Regions from separate parts of the Micromonospora sp. CNZ322 genome, predicted to be linked through region 2. Evidence: predicted binding sites of a transcription regulator. Region 2 holds the regulator's gene; each other region holds the start of a gene.
What was found. Region 2 encodes HrcA, which represses chaperone genes, less so after heat shock. Its sites were predicted from a motif close to GGTTNGCACNCTCNNNNNGAGNGTGCNAACC; they were not measured.
Positions count from the first base shown of each region.

Region 1: groES (co-chaperone GroES) is a predicted target of HrcA. The motif match lies at 3,015-3,045, and genes of this name have one in related genera.
Region 3: groL (chaperonin GroEL) is a predicted target of HrcA. The motif match lies at 1,929-1,959, and genes of this name have one in related genera.

Region 1 covers NZ_VITD01000003.1:32,958-37,758, reverse strand. The annotation lists gene FB453_RS08785 (molybdopterin-dependent oxidoreductase) at 1-721, opposite strand, end outside; gene groL (chaperonin GroEL) at 856-2,496, opposite strand; gene groES (co-chaperone GroES) at 2,567-2,881, opposite strand; gene FB453_RS08770 (THUMP-like domain-containing protein) at 3,141-4,337, shown strand; gene ybaK (Cys-tRNA(Pro) deacylase) at 4,348-4,801, shown strand, end outside.
Region 2 covers NZ_VITD01000008.1:263,255-268,055, forward strand. The annotation lists gene ppk2 (polyphosphate kinase 2) at 1-854, shown strand, start outside; gene FB453_RS20780 (16S rRNA (uracil(1498)-N(3))-methyltransferase) at 876-1,610, opposite strand; gene dnaJ (molecular chaperone DnaJ) at 1,612-2,757, opposite strand; gene hrcA (heat-inducible transcriptional repressor HrcA) at 2,833-3,855, opposite strand; gene FB453_RS20795 (DUF4870 domain-containing protein) at 4,081-4,707, shown strand; gene hemW (radical SAM family heme chaperone HemW) at 4,770-4,801, opposite strand, start outside.
Region 3 covers NZ_VITD01000004.1:215,808-220,608, reverse strand. The annotation lists gene FB453_RS12385 (hypothetical protein) at 1-55, shown strand, start outside; gene groL (chaperonin GroEL) at 112-1,734, opposite strand; gene FB453_RS12375 (hypothetical protein) at 2,007-3,179, opposite strand; gene FB453_RS12370 (cold-shock protein) at 3,274-3,477, opposite strand; gene FB453_RS12365 (GNAT family N-acetyltransferase) at 3,803-4,333, shown strand; gene paaN (phenylacetic acid degradation protein PaaN) at 4,504-4,801, opposite strand, start outside.

The DNA.
Region 1 (4,801 bases), on a different contig from region 2:
ACACGCCGCGCCGCCCCGCCAGCCACCGCCCACCCAGACCGGCCACCACGGCCGTGCCGAGCAGCACCCCGCTGCCGGTGAGGAAACGGCGCCGCGACTCCGGGTCCACTTCGGCAGGCCCGACCGGTTCGACCGCCGCCGTCGCCCCGGCGGGAGTCACAGGCACCGGCCCTGCCGGGGGCACCGGCACCGACTCGCCGGGCGACACCGCGCCAGCCGGCGACACCGGACCAGCGGAGGACACCGGGCCAGCCGGCGGCGTGGGTGGTGACCATGTCCAGGGGTCCAGCTCGAACGGTCCGCCGATGAACAGCCAGAGCACCAGGGCGCCGAGACCGGCGCCGACCAGGGACGGCAGCGCGTCGGCGAGGTCAGCGCCGGAGCGGGTCAGCGCGGCGGCCACGCCGATGGCGCCGAACGCGGCAATGCCGGCCAGGCCGAGTGCCAAGCGGCGGACCGCCAGTACGCCGAAGAGCGCGGCGAAGCCTCCCAGCAACACGGCTGTGCCGACCAGCAGCGCGATCTTGTCGGCGGTGCCGAAGAGGTCGATGGCGAGTTGCTTCAGCGACTCGGGGACGGCGTCGACGATGACCCCGCCGACCGCGACCAGGGGCGCCGACCGGGGACCGGTCAACACCGCGACCGGTTCGGCTATCCCGATCGCGACGGCGGCGGCGGTGATCCCGGCCAACGCGGCGTACCGCCGTGACGTGGTGCTCATCGGCCCAGTGTGCGCGATCATCTCGGCCGGTCGCCAACAACGTCAGCGTTCGGTAATGACCTACCAGCCCGCGAGAACGAGCCGGGGCGCACCGCCGTACGGCGGTGCGCCCCGGAACGGGTGTCGCTACCGGATCAGAAGCCCGGGCCGTGCTGGTGGCCGTGACCGTGGCCGTGCCCGCCGCCGGCGGCCGGCTCGGCCTGCTCCGGCTTCTCCACCACGAGGCTCTCCGTGGTGAGCAGCAGACCGGCGATCGATGCGGCGTTGGTGACCGCGTTGCGGGTCACCTTCACCGGGTCGATGATGCCGGCCTTGACCAGGTCGACGTACTCGCCCTTGGCGGCGTCGAGGCCGTTGCCCCACTTGAGGTCGGCGACCTTCTGCGTCACGACGTAGCCGTCGTGACCGGCGTTCTGGGCGATCCAGCGCAGCGGCTCGACGAGCGCCTTGCGCACGACCGAGACGCCGACCTTCTCGTCACCGGTGAAGCCCAGGTCGTCGTCGAGCACCGAGAGGATCTGCACCAGGGCGGCGCCGCCGCCGGGCACGGTGCCCTCCTCGACCGCAGCCTTGGTCGCCGCGATGGCGTCCTCGATGCGGTGCTTGCGCTCCTTCATCTCGACCTCGGTCGCCGCGCCAGCCTTGATGACGGCGATGCCACCGGAGAGCTTCGCCAGCCGCTCGGCCAGCTTCTCCCGGTCCCAGTCGGAGTCGGAGGCCTCGATCTCCTTGCGGATCTGGTTCACCCGGTCGGCGACGTCGGCCTTCTGGCCACCGCCGTCGACGATCGTGGTGTTCTCCTTGTCGACCACGACGCGCCGGGCGGTGCCGAGCACCTCCAGGCCGACCTGGTCGAGCTTGTAGCCCAGCTCCGGGGCGACCAGCTCGGCGCCCGTGGAGATCGCGATGTCCTGGAGCATCGCCTTGCGCCGGTCACCGAAGCCCGGGGCCTTGACCGCGCAGACCTTGAGGGTCTTGCGCAGCGAGTTGACCACCAGGGTGGAGAGCGCCTGGCCGTCCACGTCCTCGGCGATGATCAGCAGGGGCTTGCTGTTCTGCAGGACCTTCTCCAGCAGCGGCAGCAGCTCCTCGATCGCCGAGATCTTCTGGGTGGTGACCAGGATGTACGCGTCCTCAAGGACGGACTCCTGACCCTCCAGGTCGGTAACGAAGTTCGGCGAGATGAAGCCCTTGTCGAACTGGAGACCCTCGGTCACGTCCAGTTCGGTGGTGAGCATCGAGCCTTCCTCGACGGTGATGACACCGTCGCGTCCGACGCGCTCCATCGCCTCGGCGATCAGATCGCCGATCGTGGAGTCCTGCGCGGAGATCGTCGCCACGTTCGCGATCGACTCCTTGCTGGTGACCTCGGCGGCACGGCCGAGCAGCGCCTCGGAGACCTTGGTGGCCGCCGCGTCGATGCCCCGCTTGAGGCCGGCCGGGTTGGTCCCGGCGGTCACGTTGCGCAGACCCTCGCGAACCATCGCCTGGGCCAGCACGGTCGCGGTGGTGGTCCCGTCGCCGGCGACGTCGTTGGTCTTGGTCGCCACCTCCTTGACCAGCTGCGCGCCAAGGTTCTCGTACGGGTTGGTGAGCTCGATCTCCTTGGCGATGGTCACACCATCGTTGGTGATCGTCGGCGCACCGAATTTCTTGTCCAGGACGACGTTGCGCCCGCGCGGGCCGAGGGTGACCTTGACCGTGTCGGCGAGGGCGTTGACACCGTGCTCCAGCAGGTGCCGGGCGTCGTCCGAGAAGCTCAGGATCTTCGCCATATATGTCCCTTCGAAGCGCCATTGCCCCGGCCCGGCGAGCCGGACCGGGGCAATGTCACTGATCGGTTGCTTACTTCTCGATGACCGCGAGGACGTCGCGGGCGGAGAGCACCAGGTACTCCTCGCCGGCGTACTTGACCTCGGTGCCGCCGTACTTCGAGTAGAGAACGGTGTCGCCGACCTGAACGTCAACCGGAACCCGGTTGCCGTTGTCGTCGACGCGCCCCGGGCCCACAGCGAGGACGGTGCCCTCCTGCGGCTTCTCCTTGGCGGTGTCGGGGATCACGATGCCCGACGCAGTGGTGGTCTCAGCCTCATTCGCCTGGACCACGATGCGGTCCTCGAGCGGCTTGATCGCAACCTTGGTCGCGGTAGTCACGGGCATACCCTCCTGGGGTACTGGTTTCGTTGCTGGTCGGCGGGGCCAACCAGCGTCAATCTGCCTCATGCCACCGGGCGGGACCGTCGTCGCGGGTGCCGGTCCGCCTGGCGTGCGCACCCGGGTCGCGAGACCCGGAAGCTGGCACCCTCAGGGTGAGAGTGCTAATCGCAGGTTATTCCGTGGCTAGCACTCCGTCAAGGAGAGTGCCAGCGAGTCGCGCCCCGCCAGCCAGGATTTCCGAGTCGGCCGGGACAATGGCCGGGTGGATCTCGATCAGCTGGCGGCGCTGCGTACCCCTGAGGGGTCGGCCGCGCTCACGGCGGCGGCCGACCTGGCCGGCGGTGATCCACTGGTCGCGGCGTCGGCGCTGCGCGCGACCGGGGTGCCGCCAACGTTGGCCGCGGCGGCACTGACCCAGGCCGAGCTGCGCCACCGGGCGGTGGGCAAGTTCGGCTCGGCCGCCGCTGGGATGTTCCTCACCCGTCCCGGCCTGGAGCAGGCCACCCGCCGGGTGGTCGCCGACCGTCGGGCCGCCCGGTTGTACGCGGCCGGCGTGCGCACCCTGGCCGACCTCGGGTGCGGGCTCGGAGCCGACGCGCTGGCCGCCGCCCGCGCCGGCATCCGGGTGTACGGGGTGGAGGCCGACCCGGTGACCGCGGCGATGGCCGCCGCCAACGCCGAGGCGGCCGGGCTGGCCGAGCTGTTCACTGTCGAGTGCGGCGACGCGACCGGGTTCGACGTGTCACGGGTCGACGGGGTCTTCTGCGATCCGGCCCGCCGCACCACCGGCACCGGGCGGCGGATCTTCGACCCGCGCGCCTACTCGCCGCCGTGGGACTTCGTCACCGGGCTGGCCGAGCGGGTGCCGCGCACAGTGGTGAAGGTGGCGCCGGGCCTGGACCACGCGCTCATTCCGGCGGGCGCGGAGGCCGAGTGGGTCGGCGTGGACGGCGACCTGGTCGAGGCCGCGCTCTGGTGCGGCGAGCTGGCGGAGGTGCCCCGCCGCGCCACCCTCTACCGTCAGCGGGGCACCGAGGCGTACCGCCACGAGCTCACCGGCTCGGGTGCCGTCGAGGCGCCGGTCGGGCCGCCGCGTCGCTACCTGTACGACCCGGACCCGGCGGTGGTACGCGCGCACCTCGTGGCCGAACTGGCCACCGAACTGGACGCCACCCTGGGCGATCCCAGCATCGCCTACCTCTACGCCGACGAGCCGGTTCGCACGCCGTACGCGCGCTGTCTGGAGATCACCGACGTGCTGCCGTTCTCGCTCAAGCGCCTGCGGGCACTGCTGCGCGACCGACGGGTGGGCCGGGTGGAGATCCTCAAGCGGGGTTCGGCGCTCACCCCGGAGCAGCTCCGGCGAGACCTGCGGCTGGCCGGGGACGCGGCGGCGAGCCTGGTGCTCACCCGGGTCGACGGCGCACCGACGGTGCTGATCGGTCGGCCTGTCGACTAGCGTCGTCGCTGTGGCGGGACAGGGCACGCCGGCGACGGCACTCTTGGTCAAGCGCGGCATCGCGCATCGCACCCATCCCTACCGGGTGGCGCCGGACGCCCCGAACTACGGCGCGTTGGTGGCGGTGGCGCTCGGCGTGGCACCGGAGCGCGTGTTCAAGTCTCTGGTGACCGAGGTCGACGGCGCGCTCACAGTGGCGGTCGTCCCGGTCACCGGCGAGCTGGATCTCAAGGCGCTCGCGGCGGCGGTCGGCGGCAAACGGGCGGCGTTGGCCGACCGGGCGGTCGCCGAGCGGGCCACCGGTTACGTACGCGGTGGGATCAGCCCGCTCGGGCAGCGTCGACGGTTGCCCACGGTGCTGGACGAATCCGCGCTGGATCTCCCGACGATCTACGTCTCGGCTGGTCGGCGTGGTCTGCAACTCGAACTGGCCGCGGCGGATCTGGTGGCGCTGACCGACGCCC
Region 2 (4,801 bases):
ACGACGACCCTGTCCTGCTCCGCCCCGACGGCACCCCCGTCGACACCTGGCGCGAGGACTACCCGTACGACGAGCGACTGGATCGCGAGGAGTACGACCGCGACAAGCGGCTCCTCCAGATCGAGCTGCTGAAACTCCAGGACTGGATCAAGGAGTCCGGCGAGCGTCTGGTGATCCTCTTCGAGGGCCGGGACGCGGCCGGCAAGGGCGGCACCATCAAACGCTTCATGGAGCACCTCAACCCGCGTGGCGCGTCGGTGGTGGCGCTCGCCAAGCCGGACGAGCGGGAAGCCGCCCAGTGGTACTTCCAGCGCTGGCTGGCACACCTGCCGGCGGCCGGCGAGATCGTGCTGTTCGACCGTTCCTGGTACAACCGGGCCGGCGTGGAGCGGGTGATGGGCTTCTGTAGCCGCAAGGAGTACCTGGAGTTCCTGCGGCAGGCCCCGGAACTGGAACGGATGCTGGTGCGCTCAGGCATCCGGCTGGTCAAGTTCTGGTTCTCCGTCTCTCAGAACGAGCAGCGCACCCGGTTCGCGATCCGCCAGGTCGACCCGGTCCGGCAGTGGAAGCTGTCCCCGATGGACATCGCCTCACTCGACCGGTGGGACGAGTACACCGAGGCCAAGGAGGCGATGTTCTTCTGGACCGACACGGCCGACGCGCCGTGGACGGTGGTGAAGAGCAACGACAAGAAGCGGGCCCGGCTCGAGGCGATGCGGCACGTGCTGCACCGCTTCGACTACACCGGCAAGGACGCCGACGTGGTCGGCACACCGGACCCGCAGATCATCGGGCCGGCCGGGCTGGACCTGGGGCCGGAGGAAGAGGTGGTGCCGGTGTTTCCCCGGCCCTGAAACGAGCCGGCCGCCGACGGGTCACCAGCGGCCGAGGCGGGCGGCGAGCACGCTGAGGGCCGCCACGCCGGCGGTGGAGGTGCGCAGCACGGCCGGCCCGAGGCGTACGGGTCGCCCGCCGGCCTCGGCGAAGGCGGTCAACTCGGCCGGAGCGATGCCACCCTCCGGGCCGATCACCAGCACGATCTCGCCGGTGGAGGGCAGCTCGGCGGTGGTGAGCCGCTCTTCGGCCTCCTCGTGCAGCACGAACCCGGCGGCGGCACCGGCGATCCGACGGGCCACCGTGGCGGTGGACTCGTCCGGCGCACCGGCCACCACCGGCAGCCACGGCCGGCGGGCCTGCTTGGCCGCCTCCCGGGCGGTGGCCACCCACTTCTCCCGGGCGCGTACGCCCCGGTCACCGCGCCACTGGGTCACCGAACGCGAGGCCGCCCAGGGCACGATCTCGTCCACCCCGACCTCGGTCATCGCCTGTACGGCCAGCTCACCCCGGTCGCCCTTGGCGATGCCCTGCACTGTCACCAGCCGGGGTACGGGCGCGTCCGCGTACCCCCGGGAGGTGATGGTGACCTCCAGGCTGCCCCGGCCGACGGCAGTGACCACGGCGGCGGCCGTGCCACCGCGGCCGTCGGCGAGCAGCAGCTCCTCGCCGACGCGCAACCGCTGCACGGTGGCGGCGTGATGCCCCTCCGGGCCGTCCAGGGTCAGCGCGTCGCCGGTGGGCAGCGCCTCGACCAGGAACAGCGGTGCGGACACCTCAGGCGTGCCCGTTGAACGCGTCGCGCATCCGGGAGAAGAAGCCGCCCTGCTTGGACAGCTCGGCGACCTCCTCACCACGGGTCTTGGCGAAGTCGCGCAGCATCTTCTCCTGGTCCGGGTCGAGCTTGGTGGGCGTCCGCACGTCGAGGTGGACGTAGAGGTCGCCTCGGCCGGTGCCGCGCAGGTGCGGCACGCCCCGGGCGCGCAGTCGCAGCGTGCTGGCCGGCTGGGTGCCGGCCTTGACGTCGACGGTCTCCTCGCTGTCCAGCGTCTTGATGGTCAGCCGGGTGCCCAGCGCCGCCGCCGTCATCGGCACTGTGACCCGGCAGTGCAGGTCGTCGCCCTTGCGGGAGTACACGTCGTGGGGGCGCTCGTGGATCTCCACGTAGAGGTCACCGGCGGTGCCGCCGCCGGGGCCCACCTCGCCCTGCTGGGCCAGCCGGATCCGCATGCCGTCCTCGACGCCGGCCGGGATCTTGACGGTCAGCGAACGGCGGGTCCGCACCCGGCCGTCGCCGGCGCAGGTGGGGCAGGGGTGCGGGATGGTGGTGCCGTAGCCCTGGCACACGGTGCACGGCCGGGCGGAGACCACCTGGCCGAGGAAGGTGCGCTGCACCGACTGCACCTCGCCCCGACCGCCGCACGCCTCGCAGGTCGCCAGGTGGGTGCCGGCGGCCGTGCCGGCGCCGGAGCAGGTGGTGCAGAGCACCGCCGTGTCGACGGTGATCGGGGCCTCCACGCCGAAGGCCGTCTCGTGCAGGTCGAGTTCGAGCCGCAGAATCGCGTCGGCGCCCGGGCGGGTACGCGGCCGTGGGCCACGGGCCCCACCTCCGGCACCGCCGAAGAACGCGTCCATGATGTCCTGGAAACCGACGAACGGGCCGGCGCCTCCGGGGCCACCCGGGCCGCCGGCACCGCCGCCACCCGGGGCGAGCGGGTCGCCACCCAAGTCGACGATCTGCCGCTTCCGGTCGTCCGAGAGGACCTCGTACGCGGCGTTGATGTCCTTGAACTTCTCCTGAGCCTCCGGGTCCGGATTGACGTCCGGGTGGAACTGGCGTGCCAGCTTGCGGTAGGCGCGCTTGATCTCGTCATCGGAGGCTTCCCGGCTCACACCGAGAATGCCGTAGTAGTCCCTGGCCACTGCGTTCCGTGTCCTCATGTTCGTCTCGCGTTGCGCCGGTCGGCGGCCGCAGCCGGCCGCATCGGCCCTGACCAATCAGTTCTGGGCCAGCAACTCGCCCACGTAGCGTGCCACGGCGCGCACCGTGGCGATGTTGCCGGGGTAGTCCATCCGGGTGGGCCCCAGCACCCCCAGGCCGCCCACGATGGTGGCACCCGGGCCGTACCCGGTGCTGACCACCGAGGCGGCGCGCAGGTTGTCGAACTCGTTCTCGTCGCCGATCAGCACCCGGGTCGTGCTCGGCTCGGTCTCACCGATGAGCTTGAGCAGCACGACCTCCTCCTCCAGAGCTTCGAGGATCGGCCGCAGGGAGCCCTGGAAGTCGAGCAGGCCACCCCGGGTGAGGTTCGCGGTGCCGGCGAGCGCGATCCGCTCCTCGTGCCGCTCGACAAGCGTCTCCAGCAGGACGGTGGCGAGCGTGGTCATGGTCGGACGCAGCCCGGTCGGCGCTTCCTCGACCAGCGCCTGCACCAGCGGCGGCGTCTCGGACAGCCGGGCGTTGGCGAGCTTCTCGTTGATCAGTCGGCGCAGGTCGGTGACGTCGTCGGCGGGCACCGGCCCGGGCAGCTCCACGAGTCGCTGCTCCACCCGCCCGGTGTCGGCGATCATGACGAGCATCAGCCGGGTGGTGGAGATCGGCACCAGCTCCAGGTGACGCACCGAGGAGCGGGCCAGGCTCGGGTACTGCACGACGGCGACCTGCCGGGTCAGCTGCGCGAGCAACCGCACCGTGCGGTGCACCACGTCGTCGAGGTCGACCGCGCCGACCAGGAAGCGCTCGATGGCCCGGCGCTCGGCCGGGCTGAGCGGCTTGACCCGGGACAACCGGTCGACGAAGAGGCGGTAGCCGCGGTCGGTGGGCACCCGGCCGGCACTGGTGTGCGGCTGCCGGATGTAGCCCTCCTCCTCCAGCACGGCCATGTCGTTTCGGACCGTGGCCGGGGAGACCCCGAGCTGGTGCCGCTCGACCAGCGCCTTGCTGCCGACCGGCTCCTGGGTGGAGACGTAGTCTTCGACGATGGCGCGGAGCACGGCGAGTTTCCGGTCGTCGAGACCCATCCTCCGCACCTCCTGTCGCACGTCGGCCGCCGGCGCTCTGGGCCGGCCGGGCCGTCCTGGCACTCGACTGTAACGAGTGCCAGTCTACGTCGGCGGGCCCGCCGACGCGATGATCAACGGCCACCCGTCGGTGCGGTCCACGCCACCCTGTTGGGCCGATCGGCCCGCACTGCCAGGCGGTGTCGCTCTGGTGCGGCGTTGCCACGGGCCCCTACCGTGACATCCATGACTGAACCTCCTCGCCCTCCCGGGTCGGGCGACCCCGGCAACTACCCGCCGGAGCCCACCTCCCCAGGCCCGTCCCCGTCGGCCGAGCCGCCCACCGCACCACTGTCCGGGGCGCCCGGCCCGGCCGGCTATCCCCCGCCCGGTGGCTATCCGCCGCCCACCGGTGACCAACCGCCGTCAGGCGGCTACCCTCCGGCAGGCGGTTATCCCCCGCCCGGGGGCTATCCCCCGCCCGGCGGCTACCCGGCCGGTGGGGCCTACGGCGGCCCCGGCGGCGGCTACGCCAACAACGAGGACAAGACCTGGGCGCTGGTCGCGCACTTCGGCGGCGCTCTCGGCGCGCTGGTCAGCTTCGGTCCGCTGGGCTTCGTCGCCCCGCTCATCGCCTACCTGGCCCGAGGCCAGCAGTCGCCGACCGTCCGGGCACACGCCCTGGCCGCCCTGAACTTCCAGATCCTCTGGTCGATCATCGCGTTCGTGCTGCTCTTCGTGAGCTGGTGCCTGCTCTTCCTGCCCAGCATCGCCGTCGTGGTGATCCAGATCCTGTTCGGGATCATCGCCGGCATCAAGGCCAACGAGGGCACCCCGTACCGCTACCCGATGACTGCCAACTTCATCAAGTGAACCGGGCCGGCCGCTCCCCCGGCCGGTCCGGAGCACCGCAGTCCCGGTCCGGGGTGGGCCACTCAGGGCAGCAGGTCGCGGACGACCGCGTCGG
Region 3 (4,801 bases), on a different contig from region 2:
TCCGCCGTACAACCGGACACAGAAACGGCGCAACCAGCGCCCACTACCGACCTGACGACGAACGGGGCGGACCGCGTCAGCGGCCCGCCCCGTTCGGTGTCGGAACTGGACTCAGAAGTCCATGTCCCCGCCACCCGGGCCAGCCGGGGCAGCCGGGTTCTTCTCCGGCTTGTCCGCGACAACGGCCTCGGTGGTGAGGAAGAGCGCCGCGATGGAAGCGGCGTTCTGCAGCGCCGAGCGCGTCACCTTGGCCGGGTCGATGATGCCCGCGGCCAGCAGGTCGACGTACTCGCCGTTGGCGGCGTTCAGACCGTGACCCGCTTCGAGGTTACGGACCTTCTCCACCACGACGCCGCCCTCAAGGCCGGCGTTGACGGCGATCTGCCGCAGCGGGGCGTCCAGCGCGACCTTGACGATGTTCGCACCGGTCGCCTCGTCGCCGACCAGGTCGAGCTTGTCGAAGGCGGTCTTGCCGGCCTGCACCAGCGCGACGCCACCACCCGGGACGATGCCCTCCTCGACGGCGGCCTTCGCGTTGCGAACGGCGTCCTCGATGCGGTGCTTGCGCTCCTTGAGCTCGACCTCGGTGGCCGCGCCGACCTTGATCACCGCAACGCCGCCGGCCAGCTTGGCCAGCCGCTCCTGCAGCTTCTCCCGGTCGTAGTCGGAGTCGCTCTTGTCGATCTCGGCCCGGATCTGGTTGACCCGGCCCTGGATCTGCTCGGCGTCACCGGCACCGTCGACGATGGTGGTCTCGTCCTTGGTCACCACGACCTTGCGGGCGCGGCCCAGCATGTCGAGGCTGGCGGCGTCGAGCTTGAGGCCGACCTCCTCGCTGATGACCTGGCCACCGGCGAGGATGGCGATGTCGGTCAGCATGGCCTTGCGGCGGTCACCGAAGCCCGGCGCCTTGACGGCGACCGACTTGAAGGTGCCACGGACCTTGTTGACCACCAGGGTGGCGAGGGCCTCGCCCTCCAGGTCCTCGGCGATGATCAGCAGCGGCTTGCCCGACTGCATGACCTTCTCCAGGATCGGGAGCAGGTCCTTCACCGACGAGATCTTGCTGTTGGCGATCAGGATGTACGGGTCGTCGAAGACGGCCTCCATACGCTCCGGGTCGGTCATGAAGTAGGCCGAGATGTAGCCCTTGTCGAAGCGCATACCCTCGGTGAGCTCCAGCTCCAGCCCGAAGGTGTTGCTCTCCTCGACGGTGATGACGCCTTCCTTGCCGACCTTGTCCATCGCCTCGGCGATGATCTCGCCGACGGTGCTGTCGCCAGCGGAGATGGAGGCGGTGGAGGCGATCTGCTCCTTGGTCTCGACGTCCTTGGCGAGCTTGGACAGCTCCTCCGAGACGCTCGCGACCGCGGCCTCGATGCCCCGCTTCAGGGCCATCGGGTTGGCGCCAGCGGCCACGTTGCGCAGGCCCTCGCGAACCAGGGCCTGGGCCAGGACGGTCGCCGTCGTCGTGCCGTCACCGGCGACGTCGTCGGTCTTCTTGGCGACCTCCTTGACCAGCTCAGCGCCGATCTTCTCGTACGGGTCCTCGAGCTCGATCTCCTTGGCGATGCTCACACCATCGTTGGTGATGGTGGGGGCACCCCACTTCTTCTCGAGCACGACGTTGCGGCCCTTGGGGCCGAGGGTCACCTTTACGGCGTCGGCGAGCTGGTTCATGCCCCGCTCGAGGCCGCGGCGCGCCTCTTCGTCGAACGCGATCATCTTGGCCATACGGTGTTGTCCTCCTGGACACTCACGGGCCACCCGAGATGTGTGCCCCGGATAGACCGTTTGGTGTGCGCACCTTGGGACGTCGCCACCTGGCGACGACGACGTCCTTCGGTCGGGCCGGATAGCCCGCGACGACCGGCCATGTGCCGCCCCGGCGTCTCCACGCCGGTGCAACCTGGCCCCACCGTCCCGACCGCTGGCACTCACGGTATGCGAGTGCCAATGACTTGTTTAGCACTCTCCCCTGCCGAGTGCAAGCACGATGGGGTCGCTCAGCCGAGTTCCGCGGCCAGTCCAGCGGTGTTCACCGGCGCCTCATGGGCGCGCTGCTCGGCGTACGTCACCAGCAGACCGATCATCTGAGCGAGGTGGGCCGGCAGGGCCAGCACGGCGGTGATCCCGATCACCACCACCGTCCCGGCGGCGGTACCCGCCGAGGAGAACGGGTCCGTTCCGAGCGCGGAGGTGCCGATCCCTTCCAGGCCACCGGGGATCAGGGTGCCGACGATCACCGCCACGGCCACCAGGGCCACCCGTCCGAGCAGCAGGCCGAGCCGGTCGTGGAACATCCGGAACGATCGACCGATCGGGTTGTGCCGTTCGAAGAGATAGACCGGGCCGGCCATGCTCAGCGCGAAGGCCAGGTAGATGCCCGGCAGCACGCAGAAACAGACACCGACGCCGATGAGCAGACTGACCAACAGGGTCCAGCCCCACAGCCCGAGGGCCCGACGCAGGCCGTAGCGCAGCGCGGACTCCAGGCTGGCCGGCTGACCGGCCGCCTGTTGGGTGATCACCCAGGTGCCGGCGGCCCACCCGACGGCCTGCACCAACCCGACCACCAGGCTGCCGCCGACCAGCAGGACCAGGAGGCTCAGCAACTCGGCGGCGAAATTGTCCGGCAACGCGGGGGTCGACGTCGATTCGGCCTGGGCGGCCCACTTCGCCGACGGGTCCAGCCCGAGGGAGACCACCGAGAGCACCGCCGCCGGCAGTACCTGGGTGAGCAGCATGATCGGCACCAACTGCCGCCAGCCCCGACGCAGTGCTCCCCCGCACCGGTTGAACCAGCCGCCGATGCCGGCACCGGGCGGCGTGACCAGGGCGTCGTTCGGGTCGAACCCGTATCCCGGCGGGTACCAGCCGACCGGCGGCCCCGGGTACCACGGCTGCCCGCCGTAGGGACCCGAACCGGGCGGGTAACCCCCGGTGGGCGGGAACGCCCAGCCCTGCGGCGGCGGGGCCGCACCCCAGGCACCCTGCGCGGGATCCCAGCCGGGCGGCGGACCGGCGGGGCCGGAGGGCGGGCCGGCCGGGGGCATGCCCGGCCCCCAGCCAGGGGGCGGACCGGCGTGGCCGGGGCTGCCGGCGGGCGAGGACGGATCGGACGGGTCCGGCTCCCCCGACCCGGGGGACGAAGTGGGCGGGGGCGGCTGGTCGGTCATGAACGCTCCTCACATCGGCTGGAACGGTTCACGATCTTCCCGGCTGCGCGCCACTGCCGCAGCCCCGACTCACGGGGCCGATCGGCCAGGAAGCTCAGCCGATGACGCGTACGTGCTCTGCCTGTGGGCCCTTCTGGCCCTGGGTGATCTCGAACTCGACCCGCTGACCGTCGTCCAACGCCTTGTAACCGTCCATCTCGATCGCCGAGAAATGGACGAACACGTCCTGACCGCCGTCGACGGCGATGAAGCCGTAGCCCTTTTCGGCGTTGAACCACTTCACGGAGCCCTGTGCCACGGTGCACTTCCCTCACTCTGCGCGGCGTTGCCTGACTCGGCGCACGGCACGGCCGGGCGCCCCGGATCACCGACTCAGCGATCGATGACCGCCATTGAAGCAGGTGACCGAAATCGCACGCTACACGAGGCGTGACGGCCGCGCACTGCCACAAATCAGACACACTTCGGGGCGTCCCGACCGGGCTGATCGGCCGGGTTCCTCCGCCACCGGATTCGCCCGCGTCATTGCGAAATGGAGGAAGGGCCGCAGGGCGCTCCGGAGGTGACCGGGATCGGGCCCAGCTCTCGAAACGCCGTCCCTGCCCTGTGGTAGGCATGCTGACATGACCACCGACATGGGCTCGCCGGCCCTGCGGCTCGCGGAGATCCGCCGGGTCCGGCCGGAGGACGCCGCCCGGATGCGGGCGCTGCGCCTGGAGATGCTGGCCGACGCGCCGTTGGCCTTCCTGGAGACCCTGGCGGACGCGGCGGCCCGACCGCACAACGAGTTCGCCGCCCGGGTCGCGTACACCTCGGCCGGTGCCGGTAACGCGCAGTTCGTCGCCGACCCGGGCGGCCGGCTGGTCGGGCACGCCGGTGGTACGACCCATCCGAACGAACCGGGGCTGACCGTGATCTACGCCGTGTACGTCACGCCGGCCTGGCGCGGCAGTGGCCTGCTCGGCGAGCTGATCGACGGGGTGGCCGCCTGGTCGCGAGCCTGCGGCCGACCGGAGCTGCTGCTGGAGGTGGTGGTCGGCAACGACCGCGCCTACCGCGCCTACCAGCGCCTGGGCTTCAAGGACACCGGGGTACGGGTCCCCCACCCGAACATCCCGGCCCTGAACGAGCTACAGATGCGCCGCCCCGCCTAAAAGCAAGAACCATCCCAAGGCAGAACCACTGAGCTGCCCTCAAAAGCCGGCAGCGACGCCACCACCGTGCCCACAAAGGGTTTCCGGGGCAGCCCGACCCGCGCAGGGATCAAGCCTGACCGCCCGGAGCGGGTCGGGCTGCCCCGGAAACCCCCAACCGCAACTAACGATCAAACATGACGCCGAGACTGCACGATCCGGAACCGGTTCGCCACGTACGCCCCGTCGGTCAGCGCCGAGTTGGCCGCCGCGTTGGCCCCACTGCCGTGGAAGTCGGAGAACGCCGCCGACTGGTTGACGAAGACACCACCGGTGAGGTTGCAGGACAGGTGCACCCCGACCTCGACCGCCACCACCTCGGTGGCGTCCAGCACGGCCTCGTCAGTCGAGTAGACCCCGGCGGTGAGCGCGCCCTTCTCACCGACCGTCCGGCGCAGCAGCTCCAGGCTGTGCGTGGTGGAGTCGGTA